DNA from 2 places in the Paenibacillus sp. NMA1017 genome. Region 2 is predicted to be linked to the other one. Evidence: riboswitches for the same ligand, from Rfam matches in the RefSeq annotation. Region 2 holds a riboswitch; the other holds the start of a gene.
What was found. Region 2 has a riboswitch for FMN ahead of ribE (riboflavin synthase). Riboswitches for the same ligand answer to the same signal wherever they lie in the genome.
Positions count from the first base shown of each region.

Region 1: another riboswitch for FMN. It lies ahead of AC5ELV_RS04860 (DMT family transporter); the one in region 2 lies ahead of ribE (riboflavin synthase).

Region 1 covers NZ_JBZXYR010000001.1:1,047,759-1,057,802, reverse strand. Annotated here, with positions in the region: gene AC5ELV_RS04885 (glycine betaine ABC transporter substrate-binding protein) at 1-975, opposite strand, end outside; gene AC5ELV_RS04880 (quaternary amine ABC transporter ATP-binding protein) at 950-2,173, opposite strand; gene AC5ELV_RS04875 (GbsR/MarR family transcriptional regulator) at 2,689-3,252, shown strand; gene AC5ELV_RS04870 (carboxylesterase/lipase family protein) at 3,406-4,887, shown strand; gene AC5ELV_RS04865 (methyl-accepting chemotaxis protein) at 5,150-7,180, opposite strand; gene AC5ELV_RS04860 (DMT family transporter) at 7,421-8,368, opposite strand; FMN riboswitch at 8,541-8,685, opposite strand; gene AC5ELV_RS04855 (ABC transporter permease) at 8,808-9,503, opposite strand; gene AC5ELV_RS04850 (ABC transporter ATP-binding protein) at 9,496-10,044, opposite strand, start outside.
Region 2 covers NZ_JBZXYR010000002.1:256,839-266,882, reverse strand. Annotated here, with positions in the region: gene lysA (diaminopimelate decarboxylase) at 1-1,051, shown strand, start outside; gene AC5ELV_RS06210 (peptidylprolyl isomerase) at 1,214-1,648, shown strand; gene AC5ELV_RS06205 (2-oxoacid:acceptor oxidoreductase family protein) at 1,901-2,914, shown strand; gene AC5ELV_RS06200 (thiamine pyrophosphate-dependent enzyme) at 2,914-5,202, shown strand; gene AC5ELV_RS06195 (IDEAL domain-containing protein) at 5,422-5,889, shown strand; FMN riboswitch at 5,958-6,131, shown strand; gene ribE (riboflavin synthase) at 6,461-7,123, shown strand; gene ribB (3,4-dihydroxy-2-butanone-4-phosphate synthase) at 7,185-7,868, shown strand; gene ribH (6,7-dimethyl-8-ribityllumazine synthase) at 7,899-8,363, shown strand; gene AC5ELV_RS06175 (segregation and condensation protein A) at 8,537-9,331, shown strand; gene scpB (SMC-Scp complex subunit ScpB) at 9,300-9,875, shown strand.

The DNA.
Region 1 (10,044 bases), on a different contig from region 2:
GCCAACCGGGTTGGCAGCAGCGTTACCTTTGCCAGATGCGGAATGATCTGTAGCAACAAAATATTGGGAAGCACCAGCGATCAAAATGACAGCTGTAACTGCAGAAGTAATCCATACTTTTTGCTTGCTGGATACGCGGCTTTTGCCTTTTTGCGTAGGTTTAAATAGGTTTTGCGTAAAACGGTCAAGCACAATAGCCAGAACGACAACAGCTAAGCCGGCTTCAAAACCTTTACCAATTTGCAGCTGTGTCACAGCACGGTACACAACAGCACCGATACCTTCTGCACCGATCATGGAAGCAATGACAACCATGGACAGTGACAGCATAATCGTCTGGTTAATACCAGCCATTAAGGTAGGCAATGCCAGTGGAAGCTGAACTTTGAACAGCTTTTGCGCAGATGTTGAACCGAAAGCATCTGAGGCTTCGATCAGCTCACCTGATACTTGCATAATCCCCAAGTTAGTCATGCGAATGGTTGGGGGGATAGCAAAGATAACAGATGCGATAACACCCGGCACAACACCCAGGCTGAAAAAGGTAACCGCTGGGAGCAAGTACACGAACGCAGGCATCGTCTGCATAAAATCAAGTAAAGGCGTGATAATGCGGGATGCGGATTTACTGTATGCACACCAGATCCCGATGGGAATCCCGATAACAATGGATACGAGCGCAGACGTGATGACCAGTCCGAGCGTATTCATTGTTTCACTCCAATAGCCGAGATTATCAATCAGCAGGAAGCCGATGACAGTAAATAGCGTAAGCTGAACCCGCCCGATCATAAAGGCGATAATCCCGATGATCACAATGAACACCAGAGGGTGCGGAAGCATGAACAGGCCTGAGAAAAAGCCTACTACAGCTTCTATAATAGAAGAAATAACATTAAACAATCCAGCCAGATGAATACCCATCCAGTCGACAATGGATTGAATCCACTCAGCGATTGGCAGTTTCGGTATCATGGGCATTCACCTCCTTTGTAGTGGTAACATCTCCACCAAGTGCGCCGAGCAATGCTCCACGGACGATAACGCCCAGCAGTTTTTGCTTGTCATCGACCACAGCCAGCGGCACCTTGGACGAGCTTGTAATTTCAAACAAATCATTAATGACAGTCTCGGCAGCGACCTGTGGTCCGTCAGTAATCAAAATATCTTCAATTTTCAAATTATTGCGCAGTGCATGAACAGCATCCTCGGCGTTAATAACACCCAGTAGCTTTTTGGTACGGTCAATGACGAACAAATTGGAAATCCCACGCTCCCGCATCAATTCCAGAGCCACACGCGGACCACGATCCATGGTAATGGTTTCTGGACGAAGCATGACATGAGCAGCCGTCAATACCTTGGACAGATCCACATCCTCGACGAAGCGGGCTACATAAGAGTTAGCCGGTTGGATCATAATTTCTTCCGGTGTACCGATTTGTACGACCGCCCCGTCTCGCATCAATGCAATCCGGTCACCAATCCGCAGCGCTTCATCCAGATCATGGGTGATAAACACAATGGTTTTCTTCATTTTATCTTGAAGCTCCAACAGCTCATCCTGCATGTCACGGCGAATGAGAGGGTCCAATGCACTGAACGCTTCATCCATCAGAAGCACTTCAGGGTCATTAGCCAGCGCCCGTGCCAGACCGACACGCTGCTGCATACCGCCACTCAATTCATCCGGCATTTTATCGCCCCAGTTTTTAAGACCAACCAGTTCCAGCGCTTGTTGCGCCTTTTCCTGACGCTGTGCTTTTTCTACCTTTTGAATTTCAAGACCGTATTCTACATTTTCTAGTACAGTCCGATGTGGGAACAGGGCGAATTTTTGAAAAACCATGCTGATGGTTTTACGACGAACTTCGCGAAGTTGTTCTTTGTTCATCTTACGGAGATCTTTGCCGTGGACCAGAATTTCACCGGAGGTAGGCTCAATCAAGCGATTTAGCATTCGCACCAAAGTGGACTTCCCACTGCCTGATAGCCCCATAATCACGAAAATTTCACCTTGCTTAATTTCCATGTTGGCCTTATTGACACCAACAGTAATCTGTTTTTCTTTGGCCAGCTTTTCCTTGCCCCAGCCTTGCTCCAGGAGCGGAACACCTTGCTCTGCGTGAGGACCAAAGAGTTTGCTGACATTTTTGACTTCCAAAATCGTCATACATACACCTCTTCTTTCTATACTTTGCTTGGTATTAACCCCATGTTGCATTAAGGATTGAGTATAAAAATCATAATTCTGAACATCCTGAACGGTTAATGACAAAATTAATTGTAACAGAAGCATTGCTTACATTTCAAACAAAAAAACTGTTCATAAAGTACGTACAGAAAAAACTGTACAAAGTTTCCTTTGATATGCTCCCTCGTTCTATAGAATGCTCAAACATTCGGAACTTTACAACCGATAGTGCTTTTTTTAAAATAGACAATGAAATATAACCATAAGAAAAAGATTTATGTATATCCATAATTTTAAAAGTTTACTATCATTAGCAATTTTGCGAATTATGATTTTGAACGACCCATGCTGTTGTAATATAGACAGAAGCTTTGCTTTTGAAACATTTCATATATTATTGAAAGATTTCATATATTGCGTCAAAGCTAATCTTTTACGGGTAAATCGTTCATACTAGGTTGTGCAAAATGCTCTAAAATTAGGAGGTTGCAAGCATGAGCTTGTACCAGTTAGGTGATGAGCAGCAGGCTTCGCTGCAAAAAATTCGCAAACGTGTCATAGAAGCTATAGGTAAAAACATGGACCTGTATGGGATCACTTTGTCTGCGGGGCATTTATACGGTCTGCTTTTTTTTGCGGATAAACCGATGACGCTGGACGAGATGGGCCGTGAAATGGAAATGAGTAAAACGAGCATGAGTACAGGAGTTCGAACATTATTGGATCTGAAAATGGTAAATAAGGTATGGAGCAAGGGCTCACGCAAAGACTTGTATGAAGTTGAATATGACTGGCATCAAACATTCACTGACTTCTTCGCTATTAAATGGAGAAAAGCGGTAGAAACAAATTTACTGGTGCTGCGCAAAGCCATAGATGAGCTGGACAGATTGATGAATCAGGGTGAAGAGTACGAGGAATTTAAGGCAATTCTTCAGCAAGACCGTTTGAAAATGAAGCAGGCCGTCGCTTATTACAAGTGGCTAGACCGACTAATTGACTCTATGGAAAGCGAAGAAATTTACAAGCTGATTCCTAAAGAAGAAGTTCGGGATTAATCGCTATTTCCCTATCTTGTTTATAAAAATGCCGGAGCGCAAAAGTGCTTCCGGTATTTTTTGGTTTGGCCGTGTGCAAAGGGTATAATAGAGATATGTAAAGATTGATATTATACCGTTGTGTTGAAGATACGAAATAAAGGAGGCTTCATGATGGAGAGTATTACAGTACATACTCGTTTAGGTCAATTACGTGGGGAAACGGGGAATGGATATCATGTATGGAAAGGTATCCCATATGCACAGCCTCCTGTTGGAAAACTACGTTTTCACGCACCCCAGCCTTTGGAGTCTTGGGAGGGTGTACGGGCTGCGACGAGTTTTGGGCCAATCTGTCCGCAACCTATGCCATCCGCTGAAAGTATGACTGGGAATCTGGTGGAACCGCCTGAGCAGTCAGAGGATTGCTTATACCTGAACATTTGGACACCTGCTTCGAAGGCTCCTGAGAAGGGACGTCCGGTGATGGTGTGGATTCATGGCGGTGCCTTTGTCACGGGGTCCGGGATTATACCTTTATATGACGGGGAACGCATGGCGAAGAATGGCGATGTTGTGGTTGTTACGATCAATTATCGATTGGGACCGTTAGGATTTTTGCATCTGACTCCAAAGGGAGATGGCCTGACCTCTAATGCGGGACTGCTGGATCAGATTGCTGCGCTGGAATGGGTTAGGGATCACATCTCTGCCTTTGGCGGTAACCCGGACGAAGTAACGGTGTTCGGTGAATCGGCAGGCGCGATGAGTATTGCCGCTTTATTGGCGATGCCAGCCGCTGAGGGACTGTTCCAGCGTGCGATTTTGCAGAGCGGTGCGTCGCAGGTATTGCCAACCTCACAGGCCGAACAAGTGACGGCTGTGTATCTGCAGCAGCTGGGTGTGGACACTCAACATCCAGAACGGTTATTTACGCTGCCGACAGATGCGCTGATGCTAGCTATGGCGAAGACGCATGAAGTCATCGGACCAGGAATGGCGATGATCTATCAACCCGTCGTGGACGGTGTGACCTTGCCAGAAGAACCGTTGTCTGCAATCGCGCAAGGTTCAGCAAAGCAGGTATCCGTTTTGATTGGAACGAACTTGCATGAGGGGGCCTATTTCATCCGAAAAGAATCCCATCTAATGAACAAGTCAACAGCGAGTCAGGCATTGGAAATGATGACAGGCATGTCAGACATCGGCGACCTGATAGAACCATTTCCGGTTACGATTGAGGGGCAGGCACAAATGTTGACTGATCTATTTTTTTGGCGTCCTGCATTGGCTCTTGCTGTTGCGCAGTCGGCGCATGCGCCTGTATGGATGTATCGTTTTGATTGGACATTGCCGGGGCATCCTACTTTTGGACAAGCGGTTCACGGTGCAGAAATTGCGTTTGTTTTCGATAATCTGGAGCTGCTAGGTAAGCTTGGATTAGAGATTCAACCGTCGATGCAGAAGCTGGCTCAAGCTATGCAGCAGGCATGGGTTGCTTTTGCACGTGACGGGAAGCCTGTGCTGTCCGAGGGGGCTTGGCCGATGTACGACAGGGAAGAGCGGACTACAGCTATTTTCCATCAGGATATTAAGGTGGAGCACGACCCCGAAGGAGATAGACGCCGTCAGCTAACCGGTCAGATGACCCTATAAGTAAACAAGAGAGAGCATCCCAAGAACTCACATGGAAAAAGCCTTCGCCCGTAATTTATATACGGTCGAAGGCTTTTGTTAGTCAGGATTTTGCAAAATTCGATTCCAGTCGCTCCAAAGTGCAAGATATTGACGAACTAAACCATTTCGATCTATATCTTGTTCATTGGAAGTCGCTTATTGGATTTTTGCAAAATCCTCTAGTAATCAGATGTGCTGCTCATTCTTACTTGCATAAAATTGCAACGATGCAATGTGTAAGTTAAATCTTAAATCGCTTAACCAGCTGTTGCAAATCCTGCGCCATGTTGGACAACTCCTGTGACGAAGAGGCGATTTCCTCCATGGCCGCCATTTGTTCCTGAGCAGCAGCAGATGTTGTCTGCGAGCTGTCCGCTGAATTGCGAGACAGGCTTGCCAAATGGGTAACGGTGGCGGAGACTTCCTCTGTACTGGCTGAGATTTGTTCAGCAGCAGCGGACACACTTTGAATTTGTTCCACGATATGAGAAGTAGAGCGCTCAATATTCGTAAATGCACCTTCTGCATCTTGGCTAATACGCATGCCTTCACCTACCTGGTTACGAACATTACCGTTCATGGTAGCGGTAGAGCGTTGAATCAAATCGAGCATCTGAGTAATAATCTGACTGATGGAATCCGCGCTTTCCTTGGATTGCTCAGACAGCTTGCGTACCTCTATAGCGACTACGGCAAATCCACGCCCGGCTTCGCCAGCTCTGGAAGCTTCAATAGACGCGTTCAGAGACAACAAATTGGTTTGCTTGGCAATGGCGGCAATAGCCGTATTCATCTGCTTCGCATCGTCCGAGAGCTGGGATAGCTCATCCATTAGGCTAGCCGTTTGGCTTACAGCTTCCAGAATACGGTCCATTTGCGTCCGCACATGGCTGATCATTTGACTGCCTTGGGCTACATCATGCTCGGTTTGTCCTGCTGAATCTACGATGGAGCTTGCCGATTCGGCAATAGTGCTGACACCCTTCGCCATTTCTTCAACGGCATTAGCGGTTTGCTCGGATGCCTCGGCGCTGGTCGCTGCATTTTCTGCGGATTCCATAACCGTTTCCGCTACATGTTGTACGGACTCCGTCGTTTGCTCTGTGCTTTCCTTGATCATCAGAGAAGAGGAAGCAAGTCGGGAGGACGTTTGATTGACCTCGGAAACCATCGTATGCAAGGAATGCGTCATCTGGTCAAAATTCTGTGCCAGTTCGCCGAACTCATCCTTGCTGGATAGATTAACACGTTCGGTCAGATTTCCGTCACGGACGATGCGTGTTCCTGCTTGCAGCTTGCGCAGCGGAATTAAGAACGAGCGGACCATAAGCACAATGATAATCGCAGCGGCAAGTATGGAAATGACAATCACAATCAGGCTTTGCTTCAAAATCGGTTGGGCAGCATCACTGTAATCCTCCAAATCCGATAGTGCGATAATGTTCCAGCCGGTGAGAGAGTCCTGGAGTGTAAAGGCCAGCACGTCCCGATTCATGAATTGAATTTGTGATATGGAAGGAGTATCGTTTTCGGCGGTTTTCGCCACTTCGGGAAGTCCTTCCATGGTGTCTGTTGGTTTTTTGCCTGTATTTTTAAAGGCTGATCCGGCTCCAGCCACAATTTTATGATCAGAATCAACAATAATGAGTCCTCCGCGTTCACCAATCTTAACAGACTGCAGACTTTCACTCATTTTGTCCAGGTTCAAAGCCAGGGCAACAGCTCCTTGACCGTCCTCCAGCGTTTTTGATACATTAACTACTAAATTCCCTGTCGTGACGCTGACAGCTGGAACACTAACGGCTACTTTACCCTTCTCCTGCATCGCGTTTTTGTACCATTTTCTCTCCCTTGGATCATAATCAGCCTCCTTTTTTTTCGGCGTACGAATGTACTGTCCTTCCGCATTGCCGAGGAGTGCAGCATCTAGCTCGGGATGAGCCTTGACGATAACATCCAACTTTTTCTGAAGGGCCTCTTCGTTGGAACCAATGGAATTAGATTCGATTTCAGTGGTAAGAACGTCCACGTCTTTCATAATGGGCGCTACATACTGATTGACATTGCTTCGGATCAGATACAGATTCGTGTATACGGAACCGCCCATTTGCTGACTGAGTTGTGTCGTAGCCCCCTGATAGGAAAAGTACCCGATAAGTACGCTTGGAATCAATAACACAGCCAAAAAAGATATTATTAATCTTGTCCTCATTAAATAAAACTGCTTGAGAAACCTGTTCCACCACGGAACTGTTTGTTTTGTTTTAGTCATAGTTCTTGCTCCTCTGTGTCTGATGATCACTACATTGTTTTATTCGACAGAAACCGACGAATTTTATAGATGTAATCTTTGGGAAACGAGGAATAGTAGCAAATTTTAGACACTTTTTTTGAAAAACGGGTCTAAAGAACTATGTTTTATATGAATACGAATACATAAAAAGCCAAATCGGAGATGCAAAAGCATCTTCACGATTTGGCTTGGATGAGTCATGAAAGGGACATTAAACTGTTAATTTTTTTGCTGACGTGAAATCATAAAGAGCGTAATCCAGATGAGCATAAAACCAGTTAATTGCGCTACAGTAACGATTTGCTGAAATGCGATCCAATTAATCACGACACCCACCATGGGAAAGCTCAATTCTGCCATCGTAGCATAAGACGCTTTGGTCGTACTTAAGCCCTTGTAATACAGCAATAAGCTAAGAAGACCCGGAAGCAATGCCTGCAATAGCAGATTGATAATCACAGCTGCGCCCGCCCATGTACCGGCAGGCATATTCCATGGCGCATGCTCTACAGAGGTGAGGACAATCAGCAGAGGGAGCGCCACCATGAAGCGGAGGGAGGTTACCGTTTCATATTTCATTGAACGAAGCAAGTAACTTCCCATGACTGTCGAGCCGCCCCATAGAACTGCTGCACCGAGTGCAAGCAGACTACCGACCTGGACAAAATCACGAACATGCCCGAAGGGGAGCGACCAACCGAAGGTCAGAAGATACGTCCCGAACAAAGCGACGACAATTAATAATCCAAAATGACGCGGCAACATTTCCTTCAAAATAATACGGGCTAGAACAATAGCGACCAAGGGTTGAAGCTTCTGGAGTAAGAGTACAGCATTCAAATCACCATTGCTAAGTGCCATGGTGAAAATCACGCTGGCCAGAGCCGAGCCGCCCCACGAGACGAATAAAATAGCGAAAACTTGACGAAGCCGTACCGTTTTGAGTTCCTCACGATGCTTCCACAACATCGGTGTCAGAGCGAGGAAGAGCAGCACATGCTCCATTAGTACAATTTGTGTTGAAGTAAATGATTTTAGCAAAATAATACGAAACAGCGGATCAGCGCCCCACAAGGCCGCGCCAATTGCGACCAGCCAAAAACCGCTTTTCATGTGGGAGCTACGATCAAAACCTTTGGATGTTAGTACAGTAGAAGATTGACTCATACTCAATTAGCTCCTTGCGAATACAGGACCGGTGGCACAAAAAACCCCCGTCCATGGCGTAAGCCATGCAAGACGGGGGTTGATCAAATAAACTTGCCGCTTTATGCAAGTTAAACGAAGTTACTGCAAAACCAATAACGCAGCATTCATCCACTTCGCGGCATGTTGATATTTCGATCTTCTTCCATCCGGACTTTACCGTCGGCTTTGGCATCTCACCAAATCAGTCCGTATCCTGTTGCCAGATACAGAGTCGCGGGCTTAGCTCCATGAGCCATACCGCCGGTTGGGAATCTCACCCTACCCCGAAGATCCTTATTCCGTTTTTTAATTTCTCCTATAGGATATACCTGTTTTAGAATGAAGTCCAGTGAAAAATGTGTGTATATCTAACAATGATTTTCATCTATTTTTCGAAAGCGCTTTACTAAGTTACATATTACGAGGTAATATCCTTATACTCAATACGTCGAATCGCTGCATAAGCCACAAACATTCCCAGTAAAGAGAAGCCGATTTGCACGGGGGCAATGGAGCTAAGTGTAGCGCCGTTATTATTGGAGAAAAGCAATGCTACAATCAGGATTGAGGTTACAATGGTGGTGGGTACAGAGTATCTTCGCATTCCCATATACAGCGGAACCAGTCCCATAAAGCTGGCAGCAACGGCATTGATCAGCGTCCGTGCTGATTGTTGACCCAGTATCGAAAGAGTAAGGTTATCCGGTACAATCAAGAAAAACTGGTTGAGCAGATGAATAGCAGCCGTAATGATTATTTCCGAAATAACAATAGACAAGAACGTAAACAGCAGCACAACCAAGAGCTTGGCGATCATCAGCTTTTGACGGTGAATCGGATACATGAACAGGATCGTAATCGATTTGGACTTAAATTCCCCAACGATAAAGCGGCACAGGAGAACGGAGGCAAACACAATAAATGTGCCTCGAACCAGCATGTCCATGAGATCGAGAAGCTGAGTGTACTGTGTAAATTCGGGTATTCCTGTACTTTGGCTGTCCAGCGCGATGATACAGAGCAGCCCAAGAATGCATGCATTGGCGATCAGTGCTGAACGGATATAACCCGCCAGATGAAATTTTTTGAGCTCCAATTGCATCAATTTAAGCATGGAGATCACCTCCGTTTAACAGCCGCAAAAAGTAGTCTTCCAGCGTGCTGCTTTTCTGATGAATGGAATCCACTTCTATATCATTTAAAATGAGCGTCTTCGTAATTTGTTTCTGCGGTACATTTGAATCGTAAATACGTATACTCTGTTCATTGAGCACCCTTATATTATTCAGATTCAGATGATGGGAGAGGACGTAGGTCGCCTTTTTACAATCGTTGGTCGTAAATTCGATGTATTCTGTATTGGTTTCCCGCACCTGCTCCATCGACACTTCCTCAATCAGCCTTCCGTGATTAATCACGCCTACCGTATCCGCAATCTGCTCTATTTCCGCTAAAATATGACTGGACACGAGCAGAGTCATCCCATATTCTTTGCATAGCATGTGGAATAATTGGCGGATTTCCTTGATTCCCACTGGGTCCAGACCATTAATTGGTTCATCCAAAATGAGGAGCTCTGGCTTAGTCGCAATAGCGCGGGCAATCCCGAGACGCTGTTTCATTCCCAGTGAAAAGTCTTTTACCGGCTTGTCACC
Region 2 (10,044 bases):
TTTTCACGGCAATAACAAAACACCGGAAGAAATTGAAATGGCGTTAGATGCGCAAATTGGCTGCTTCGTCGTCGATAGCGAAATGGAGTTGCATTTGTTGCAGGCCCTTGCCTCCGAGAAAGAACAGCAGGTGAATATCTTACTGCGGGTTACACCAGGGGTTGAGGCGCATACGCATGAATATATGGCCACAGGTCAAGAAGATTCGAAATTTGGCTTTGACATTGGGAACGGTACAGCACGCCAAGCAGTGGAACAGGCTATCAAGCTGGACCATCTTAACCTGCTGGGGGTACATTCTCATATCGGTTCGCAAATATTCGAAGTGAATGGCTTCCAAATGGCTGCTGAACGGGTTGCAGCTTTTTCCAGAGAAATTAAGGAACAGCTTCAGTTTTCTTTCAAAGTGATTAATCTGGGTGGGGGATTTGGCATTCGCTACACAGAGGAGGACACACCGCTGAAAGTATCCACCTATGTACAGGCTATAGGCGAAGCGGTGAAAACTTATTTTTCAGGACTTTACGATGAACTTCCAGAAATTTGGATTGAGCCGGGACGCAGTATTGTAGGGGATTCAGGCACGACCCTATATACGGTAGGAAGCATCAAGAATATTCCGCAGGTACGTAAATATGTCTCGGTAGATGGCGGGATGACAGATAATCCACGCCCTGCACTGTATCAGGCCAAGTATGAAGCGATGCTGGCTAATCGAGCGCAGGATGCGAACGAAGAGACGGTGTCCATTGCGGGCAAATGCTGTGAAAGCGGCGATATGCTGATTTGGGATGTAGAGCTGCCTCGTATAAATAGCGGCGATTTGCTCGCTGTTGCTTCAACCGGAGCTTATAACTACTCCATGGCGAGCAATTATAACCGGATACGCCGACCAGCAGTTGTATTTGTCAACAACGGTGAGGCCGAGTTGGTGGTTCGTCGGGAAACCTACGAGGACATCGTACGCAACGATGTTGTGCCACAGCGCTTGATTCGTGATCAAGCCAGTCCGGCGGTTCAGCCGAACGCCAAGATTACGGTTTCGTCCTAATTTTAGAATTGTAAGATCAAGCAGGCCATTGAGTCGGTAATAATACACCGGGGACAATGGCCCCTTTTTTTGGACAAGACTTTGCTAAGTGCGGCAATTCATAGTAAACTGGAACTTGATGTTATTTAGTTCTCAAAACAGGTTGAAAAGGAGATACAAACAATGAAAAAAGGTAGAATAGATCTTGAAAACGGCGGTATCGTCGAAATTGACTTTTTCCCAGAAGAAGCTCCAAACACCGTTGCTAACTTTGAAAAGCTGGCAAACAGTGGCTACTACAACGGTTTGAGCTTCCACCGTGTCATTCCGGGCTTTGTTGCTCAAGGTGGTTGTCCAATCGGTAACGGTACAGGCGGTCCTGGTTACACGATTGACTGTGAAACAGCTACGAATACAACAAAGCATGCCAAAGGCGTTCTGTCCATGGCTCATGCAGGCCGCAACACAGGTGGCAGCCAATTCTTTATCTGCTACGCTCCACAACCACATTTAGATGGAGTACATACTGTATTTGGTAAAGTAACCAAAGGTATGGAATTCATTGATGCTGTAAAACAAGGCGACAAAATGAAAGAAGTTAAAGTATTTGACGTGTAATTTTACCGTTAATTACATGATCTTTTTTTAAATAGCGTTGCACCTAAGCCGTTCTGTCTTTGGACAGGGCGGCTTTTGTTGTCTTTTGTTTGACGGTTTATTGATTTTCGCAATCACGTTGGCATTACAGTGCGTAAGATCACATTCGAAAAGTAAGCGTTGTGATAGCCTTTTCATAAGAATGCATTTTCCATTTATTTTATATGAGTATTCAAACTCAGTAAGGATTGGAAAAGAAGGGGGCTTATCACATTGTCTATTTTAACGCGCACAAATCGACTCGGATTTTTTGAAATCCGGCTGGAATCCATTGGTGGACTCGGCGCTAATCTGGCTGGCAAAATGTTGGCCGAAACCGGGGTGCTTGGTCTGGGGCTGAATGCTTCAAATTTTTCGTCCTACGGTTCGGAAAAAAAGGGAACTCCGGTTAAAAGTTTCGTCCGTTTCTGTGAGCCAGAAGTCGATATTCGGGATCACAGTCCGATTGAGCAACCGCATGTGGTAGGCATTTTCCATGAAACATTATACAAAACGGTAAATGTAATCAGCGGACTGCCAGCGGATGGGATTGTAGTGGTTAATTCCACGCGACCAGCAGAAGAAATACGGGCAGATTTGGGACTGGTATCCGGAACATTAGCGGTGGTGGATGCGATGGGCATCGCACTGGAAGAGCGAACCAAACTAAATACGTCCATGCTCGGTGCCTTGTTCCGTGTCTGTGATTTCCTGGACCCGGAAGCGATGAGATCGGTTATACGCAGTACCTTTGAAAAGAAAAATCCACTGTTAGTGGAACCTAATTTGCGTACGTTTAACCGTGGTTATGATGAAATGGAACTGCACGTATATCCTGTTACTGATGACGCGCAGGATCGGGTTTTTGAACGTCCGCAGCCATTGTTGGGATACGAAACGCAATTACTGGGGGGCGTTATTGCAACTCAGGGAAACAGCATAACGAGAGATGTTAGTGGTTCACGTCAGGGGTATGTGCCTGAATATGAAGCTGATAAATGTACCCATTGTGCCAAGTGTGATTCGATTTGCCCGGATTACTGTTTTGTATGGGAAGAGCAAGCAGACAAACGCGGAAGAATGATGCCATTTTTGCAAGGGATTGATTACCAGTATTGCAAAGGATGTCTGAAATGTGTAGATATTTGCCCGTCAGGGGCATTAAGCTCGCGTCGCGAGCAATGGGGATGGGCGGAACAGAATCGAGTTGCCCACCAATTTCCGGCATATGAAGGAGGGCGTGCGTAATGGCAAAACTGGAGGAAGAACTCAAACAGACAGGCGCCGCGCAAGTGACAACGTTCGAATCCGGTAATGAAATGGCAGCTACGGCGGCTGCGCAGATTAATTATCATATGATGGGATATTTCCCGATTACTCCATCTACCGAGGTAGCGCAGTATCTGGATCAGATGAGAACGAGAGGTCAGCATAATATTAAGCTGGTTGCAGCAGACGGAGAACACGGATCGGCAGGGATTTGTTATGGAGCTGCCGCAGCGGGAGCGAGGGTTGTGAACGCCACTAGTTCGCAAGGTTTCCTGTACATGCTGGAGCAGTTACCTGTTCAGTCAGGTACCCGTTTTCCAATGGTTATGAATCTGGTGACACGAGCTGTTAGTGGTCCCCTGGATATTCGCGGGGATCATTCGGACCTGTACTATGGTTTGAATACAGGCTGGGTCATTTTGACGGCAAGTACACCACAGGCTGTGTATGATATGAACATCATGGCACTAAAAATCGCAGAGCATAGCGATGTTCGGTTGCCTGTAATGGTCGCATATGACGGTTTCTATACGTCCCATCAAAAACGTAAAGTGCAATATTTTGCCGATGCTGAGACCGTGCGCGGTTTTGTAGGTCCTAACCCGAACTTAAATTATCCGAATATTACGGATTTTGATCATCCTGTTACCGTGGGCGCGCATATGAACGGCGATGACCTGACGAATAATCATGTTCAGCTGTCCGAAGCACTGAAGCTGTCAGAAGGAGTATATGAGCAGGTAGCAGCAGAATATGCCGCTTTATCAGGTCGGGAATACCCGATTTTAGATTTGTATCAAATGGAGGATGCTGAGGTCGCGGTATTCCTGTTGAATTCGGCGGCTGAATCGGCTAAGGATGTGGCGGATCAACTCCGTGCGCGCGGGATTAAAGCTGGTGTGATACGTCCGAATATCATTCGACCGTTCCCAGCCGCACAACTGCGGGAAGCATTACGTGATGTCAAGGCGCTGCTGGTAGGTGAACGTGCAGATTCGTATGGGGCAGACGGCGGTAATTTAACGCATGAAATTAAGGCAGCCTTGCAGGAAGACCCTCGAAACCGGACACTTGTGTTGAGCCGTATCTTTGGCTTGGGCGGCAAGGATTTTTATGCGGAAGATGCAGAGGCGTTCTTCCAGCTTGCGATTGAGGCAGCAGAGGCCGGACGAGCGGAGAAACCCTTTGATTACTATGGAATAAATCCGGGTTCACCGGACAAGGTGATGCCGCAAGTTATGCAGCCGCCACGTGGTAATGATTACCGTTCGGGCCTGATTCAGGTTACGCCGGACGAGGCGACCGGGAAGCTTAAAGTCAAGGTACCACCTCTGCGGTCGTTGACAACCAAACCACGCCGTCTTACACCAGGTCACGGGGCTTGCCCAGGATGTGGGGCATTGTCTGCGCTGGAACTGTTTTTCAAAGGTATTGAAGGGGATATTGTCGTGCTGTTCCAGACAGGCTGCGTATATGTGACGACGACAGGGTATCCGTATACATCACACAAACAACCGATGATCCACAATCTTTTTCAAAACGGAGCCGCTACACTTTCAGGAGCACTGGAAGCTTACATGGAAATGAAGCGCCGTAATGAAATTGAAATGTCAGACGATCCGACCTTTATCATGATCAGTGGTGACGGTGGGATGGATATTGGTATGGGTTCTGCGATTGGTGCGGCTCTGCGTAATCATAAGCTGATCATGCTGGAATATGATAACGAGGGGTACATGAATACAGGTTCACAGCAATCGTACTCCACTCCGCTCGGTCACATGACCAGTACGTCGGGTGTAGGGAAAATGCAAAAAGGAAAGCAAGGGCACCACAAGGATACCGTGCAAATCATGGCTGCTTGTAACATTCCATATGCTTTTACAGCAGCAGAAAGTCATCCGCAGGATATGCTGCGCAAAGCAGCCAAGGCTCAATGGTATGCGAACAACGTGGGTACGGCCTATGGTAAGATCCTGTGCGCCTGCCCGTTGAATTGGAAATCCGAAGACAGACTGGGTACCAGCATTGTAGGCGCCGCAGTCGAGTCCTGTTTCTTTCCTTTGTACGAAATAGAGCAAGGCAGTACGACGATTACGTACAATCCGGAAGACAAGGGAAAACGGATTCCAGCTGCAGAATGGTTAAAATTAATGGGTAAGACGAAGCATCTACTCAAGGAGGAAGCTACGCTGGCTACCTTTGAGCAGGAGATTGAGCGTCGCTGGACTATCCTGAAAAAGAAACATGAAATTTCGGAGCTATAATTCCGTTTTTTGCATAATCATCGATTAACATTGTTAGCCGCTGTTACTGTGGTGGTTCGATCAAGATTCTTTGTGCTTATTGCGCAAAGAATCTTTTTTGTCGTTTATGGGTTGAAGCATAAAAAAACAGGTAATGATTTCCGATATAGGAGTGGAGGCCTATAAGAGGCACGTTAAAAAGTTTTCTTCTGAATTTTAAGATGCAATGAGGTGCAGGTAATGATTAAGCTGAATACAGTTGAAATAATCGAAATTATAAAGAAGCAGATCCCTAAGGTTATGAACATCAAGCCAGTGGAACTCAAGTTTACGGATGATTTTGGACGGGCATCGCTGGCAGCGACAGAACACAAATTCACGCTGACGAACCAGCATTATTCTGCCAAGGTGATGGATTGCGTGTTAGAAACACAGGTACGCCCCATTTTAATGTGCGAAATTATTTATTTTCTGAAATGCGAGTTTATTGACGGACATGTTGATGTGCGACTGGATTATGAAGCATGTTCTGAGGAAGGGCGGGGACCGGTTGCTTCAGCCATAATTACCTTTGACCATGCAACAGAGTTGGGAGTCGAAGAACTGGCCGATCTGATTGACTTGGCGCTTCATATGAATGATAAAACCTGGTTTGAAGAACTCTCCAGCCAATATGTCAAAACCAAAGCAGGAGTTTCTATTAGATAACTTGCTTTTTTTAGAAGTCGGTGCTAATATACGTAACAAGTTTAATGTTAATTCAATTAAATAAGAGCAAGATCCTTCGGGGCGGGGCGAAATTCCCCACCGGCGGTGATGACATGTCTGTGGATCGTTTTGGTGAGAAGCAGCATGGCTTAGTCCGTGACCCGGATGCTGAATGATCAGCAGAAGGTGGACCTGGTGCAAATCCGGGACCGACAGTATAGTCTGGATGGGAGAAGGATACGAAGCGCATGCATGACGTGACATGTGCCGATTTTTAGCATACCCAATTGTGCGTACGGCTTATTTCGTTGTAGGACAGCATCGGGCGATAGCTTGCTTAAGCTTTCTTTTTGATGGGTGTTCTGAGCGTATTTGGTTGTAACCTCAGTCATGCTTTCTATTGGCAAACCTATGATTTCATGTCGTCTTAAGATGCATATGAACTGCGCTTGTATACTACAAATGTGACTCTCATCACCCCCATGACGGATTGAATCCGAACTGGGGGTTTTTTGCGCTTATAGCTGATGAATTAGGGATAAACTGAAATGTAGTGGAAAGGAGTGAAGGCATGTTTACCGGATTGGTCGAGGAAGTGGGTCGCATTCAAACGATTTCCAAAAGCGGTGAAGCGCTGGTGCTGGGGATTTCGGGTTCCGTGGTGTTGGGCGATTTGAAAATAGGAGATAGTGTCTCAGTGAATGGCGTTTGCCTGACGGCGATACAGATCGGTACGAAAGACTTTAAGGTTGATGTGATGCCGGAAACCTTTCGCAGCAGTAATCTGAAAGAGTTGAGATCCGGCAGCCGAGTCAATCTGGAGCGGGCGATGGCGGCGAGCGGAAGGTTCGGAGGACATATCGTGCAAGGACATGTGGACGGGACGGGAACGATTCGCGGAGTGACATCAGACCAGAATGCAGTTGTGTTCGAAATTGAGCCTAAAAATCAAACATTATTTAAATATATTCTTCTCAAAGGGTCAATCACGATTGATGGTATCAGCCTCACAGTCGCACAGCGTACGGGAGATACCTTTGCCGTATCCATTATTCCCCACACCTTATCCGAAACGGCCTTACAAGCCAAACGTGAGGGAGACACCGTCAATATTGAATGTGACATATTGGGCAAATATGTGGAACAACTTTTAAACTACAGAGGTGCAGCGGCGGAGGGAGTAGAAAAAGCTCCTCTCAGTTTGGACTATTTGGCGAAACACGGCTTTGCCTGATATTGAATGGTAAACCTGTTTAGGAGCATTCGTGGCACAAGACATAAGGGAGGAAAGTGTTATGGATAGAGGTAGCCAAACAAGTGCAATGGCAAACGTCATAGAGCATGGCGAGTTGGAACATGACGAAGAGATTCGCTTGGATTCCATCGAAGAAGCGTTGGAGGACTTGAAAAACGGTAAAGTCGTTATTGTAGTGGATGATGAACAGCGCGAAAATGAAGGCGATTTTATCGCTTTGGCTGAAAAAGCGTCGCCTGAGGTCATTAATTTCATGATTACAGAAGGTCGCGGGTTGGTCTGTGTGCCAATCACACGACAAAGAGCCGAGGCCTTGGAATTGCATCCTATGGTAGAGCAGAATACAGATTTCCACGGTACTGCCTTTACGGTATCGGTAGATCATATGGAGACAACAACGGGGATTTCAGCGGCCGAACGCTCTTTGACTGTACGCGCCTTGGCAGACGAAGCAGTCACAGGAAGTGATTTCCGCAAGCCTGGTCACATGTTCCCGCTGATTGCTCGCGATGGGGGTGTCTTGCAGCGTGCTGGTCACACGGAAGCGGCTGTTGATCTGGCTCGACTCAGTGGCTTCAAGCCTGCTGGGGTCATTTGTGAAATTATAAAGGAAGATGGCTCAATGGCCCGTCTGCCTGATCTGGCAGTGGTCGCCAAGCGACATCAATTGAAGCTGATCAGTATTCAGCATTTGGTGGACTACCGTCGTCGTTTGTCATTGTAAATAATTTAAATTAGGAGAGGTTGATTAATTATGGCACGTTTTCTAGAAGGTAATCTTGTATCGAACGGTTTAAAATATGGTATTGTGGTGGGCAGATTTAATGAGTTTATTACGAGCAAGCTGTTAAGCGGCGCAATTGACGCACTTCAACGACATGGCGCACAGGAAGATGAAATTGATGTAGCCTGGGTTCCGGGTGCATTTGAAATTTCACTGATTGCACAAAAAATGGCCGCAAGCGGCAAATATGATGCCGTAATTACGCTGGGTACGGTCATCCGTGGTTCTACTTCACATTATGATATCGTCTGCAATGAAGTGGCCAAGGGTGTGGCAGCGAGCAGCCTGAAAACGGGAGTACCCGTTATCTTTGGGGTAGTGACCACAGAAAACATTGAACAGGCTATTGAACGAGCAGGTACGAAGGCTGGTAATAAAGGTTGGGATTCTGCACTGGCTGCGATTGAAATGGCCAATCTCGGCAAGCAATTTTAATGATAGGAATAGCTGAATAGAACGGTATAAACTGAAAGGTGAAAAAGGGATTGGATTGTTAAGCAAGGCGATGACGTATATACTACAGAAAGAGGGATTGATAACGTAGAGCATAAGTGCTATAGGGAAAGGTATTGTTGAATGATGATTGGAGTAAGGCAGGGGGAAGCACATTGACAGTCGTAAACTACAAGCTGGAAACATTCGAGGGTCCACTGGATCTACTGTTGCATCTGATTGATAAAGCCGAGATCGACATTCAGGATATCCCGATTAGCGATATTACTGATCAATATATGGCTTTTTTGCACAGTATGCAGGAGCTGGAACTGGACATTACGAGCGAGTTTCTGGTGATGGCGGCGACGCTCTTATCCATTAAGAGTAAATTGTTGCTTCCCAAGCCACCTGTGATGGAATATGACGATTTGGATTTTTATGAGGAAGAGGATTATGATCCACGTGAGGAACTGGTCCGCAAGCTGGTGGAGTATCGAAAATATAAAGGAATTGCTCGCCATCTAAGTGAACGTGAGTGGGAGCGGAGTCTAATTTATGGCAAAGAGCCAGAAGATCTGAGTGCATTCCTGCCCACTGAACCCGTAAATCCGGTGCATGGGCTGCATGCAAGCGATTTGGTCGCTGCCTTTCAGCGTGCATTGCGCAAAGCAGAACGGCGTACGACGGTAACCCGTGTTCATCGGGACGAGATTTCAGTCAAGGACCGTATCCGGCAAGTTATCGGAGCTTTAGAGATGGTGGGGAATGGAGGGCGGCTGCTGTTCTCCAAGCTGATGCATGAGGATATGTATCGGCATGAAGTGGTTGTGACCTTTTTGGCTATCCTTGAACTAATGAAAATGAAACAAATTTTCTGTTATCAGGAGAAGCTTTTCGATGACATTGTAATGGAGTGGAGAGGGGATTTACGGGTTAATGGATTATCTGAAGCTGAAATCAATTATTGAGGGACTGCTATTTCTCGCAGGAGAGGAAGGGTTGTCCACCAAGCAGATCGCCGACATTGTAGAGCAGCAGCAAGAGCTGGTTGAACAGTGCCTTGAAGATATGAAGCAGGACATGGAGCAGGGGGGAAGAGGCCTGCAACTTGTCCGTATTGCGGGTCATTATCAGCTTGCAACTTTATCCGAACATGCACCTTACTTTGAAAAGCTCGCATACTCTCCGGCACGTGCCTCACTGTCTCAAGCTGCTTTGGAGACGCTGGCCATTGTGGCCTACCGCCAGCCCATTACAAGAGTTGAAATCGAAGAGATTCGGGGTGTTAAATCCGAGCGGGCCATACATACACTGGTCAACAAGGAGCTCATTGAAGAGAAAGGTCGAGCTGAAGCCATCGGACGGCCGATATTGTACGGAACAACGAAATCATTTTTGGATTATTTCGGTCTGGGCTCTCTGGCAGATCTACCGCAACCGGAGCTGTTCGAGGATTCGGACAATTTGGAGGAAGAGACTCAATTATTGTTCGAGCGTCTGGAGAGCAGCTAGCCTGCGGCCAATGATCTGGATCTTGAATCCCAATAAAGTTGCTCCAGATCTTGCGGCTCACTTATGTAAAAGTTCAAACAGACAGCCAGTCCCCATATAGTTGGGGGCTGGCTGTTGGTATTTTAAGATGCATGATTTTCCGGCGAACGGTCATACTATTTTTGCCATG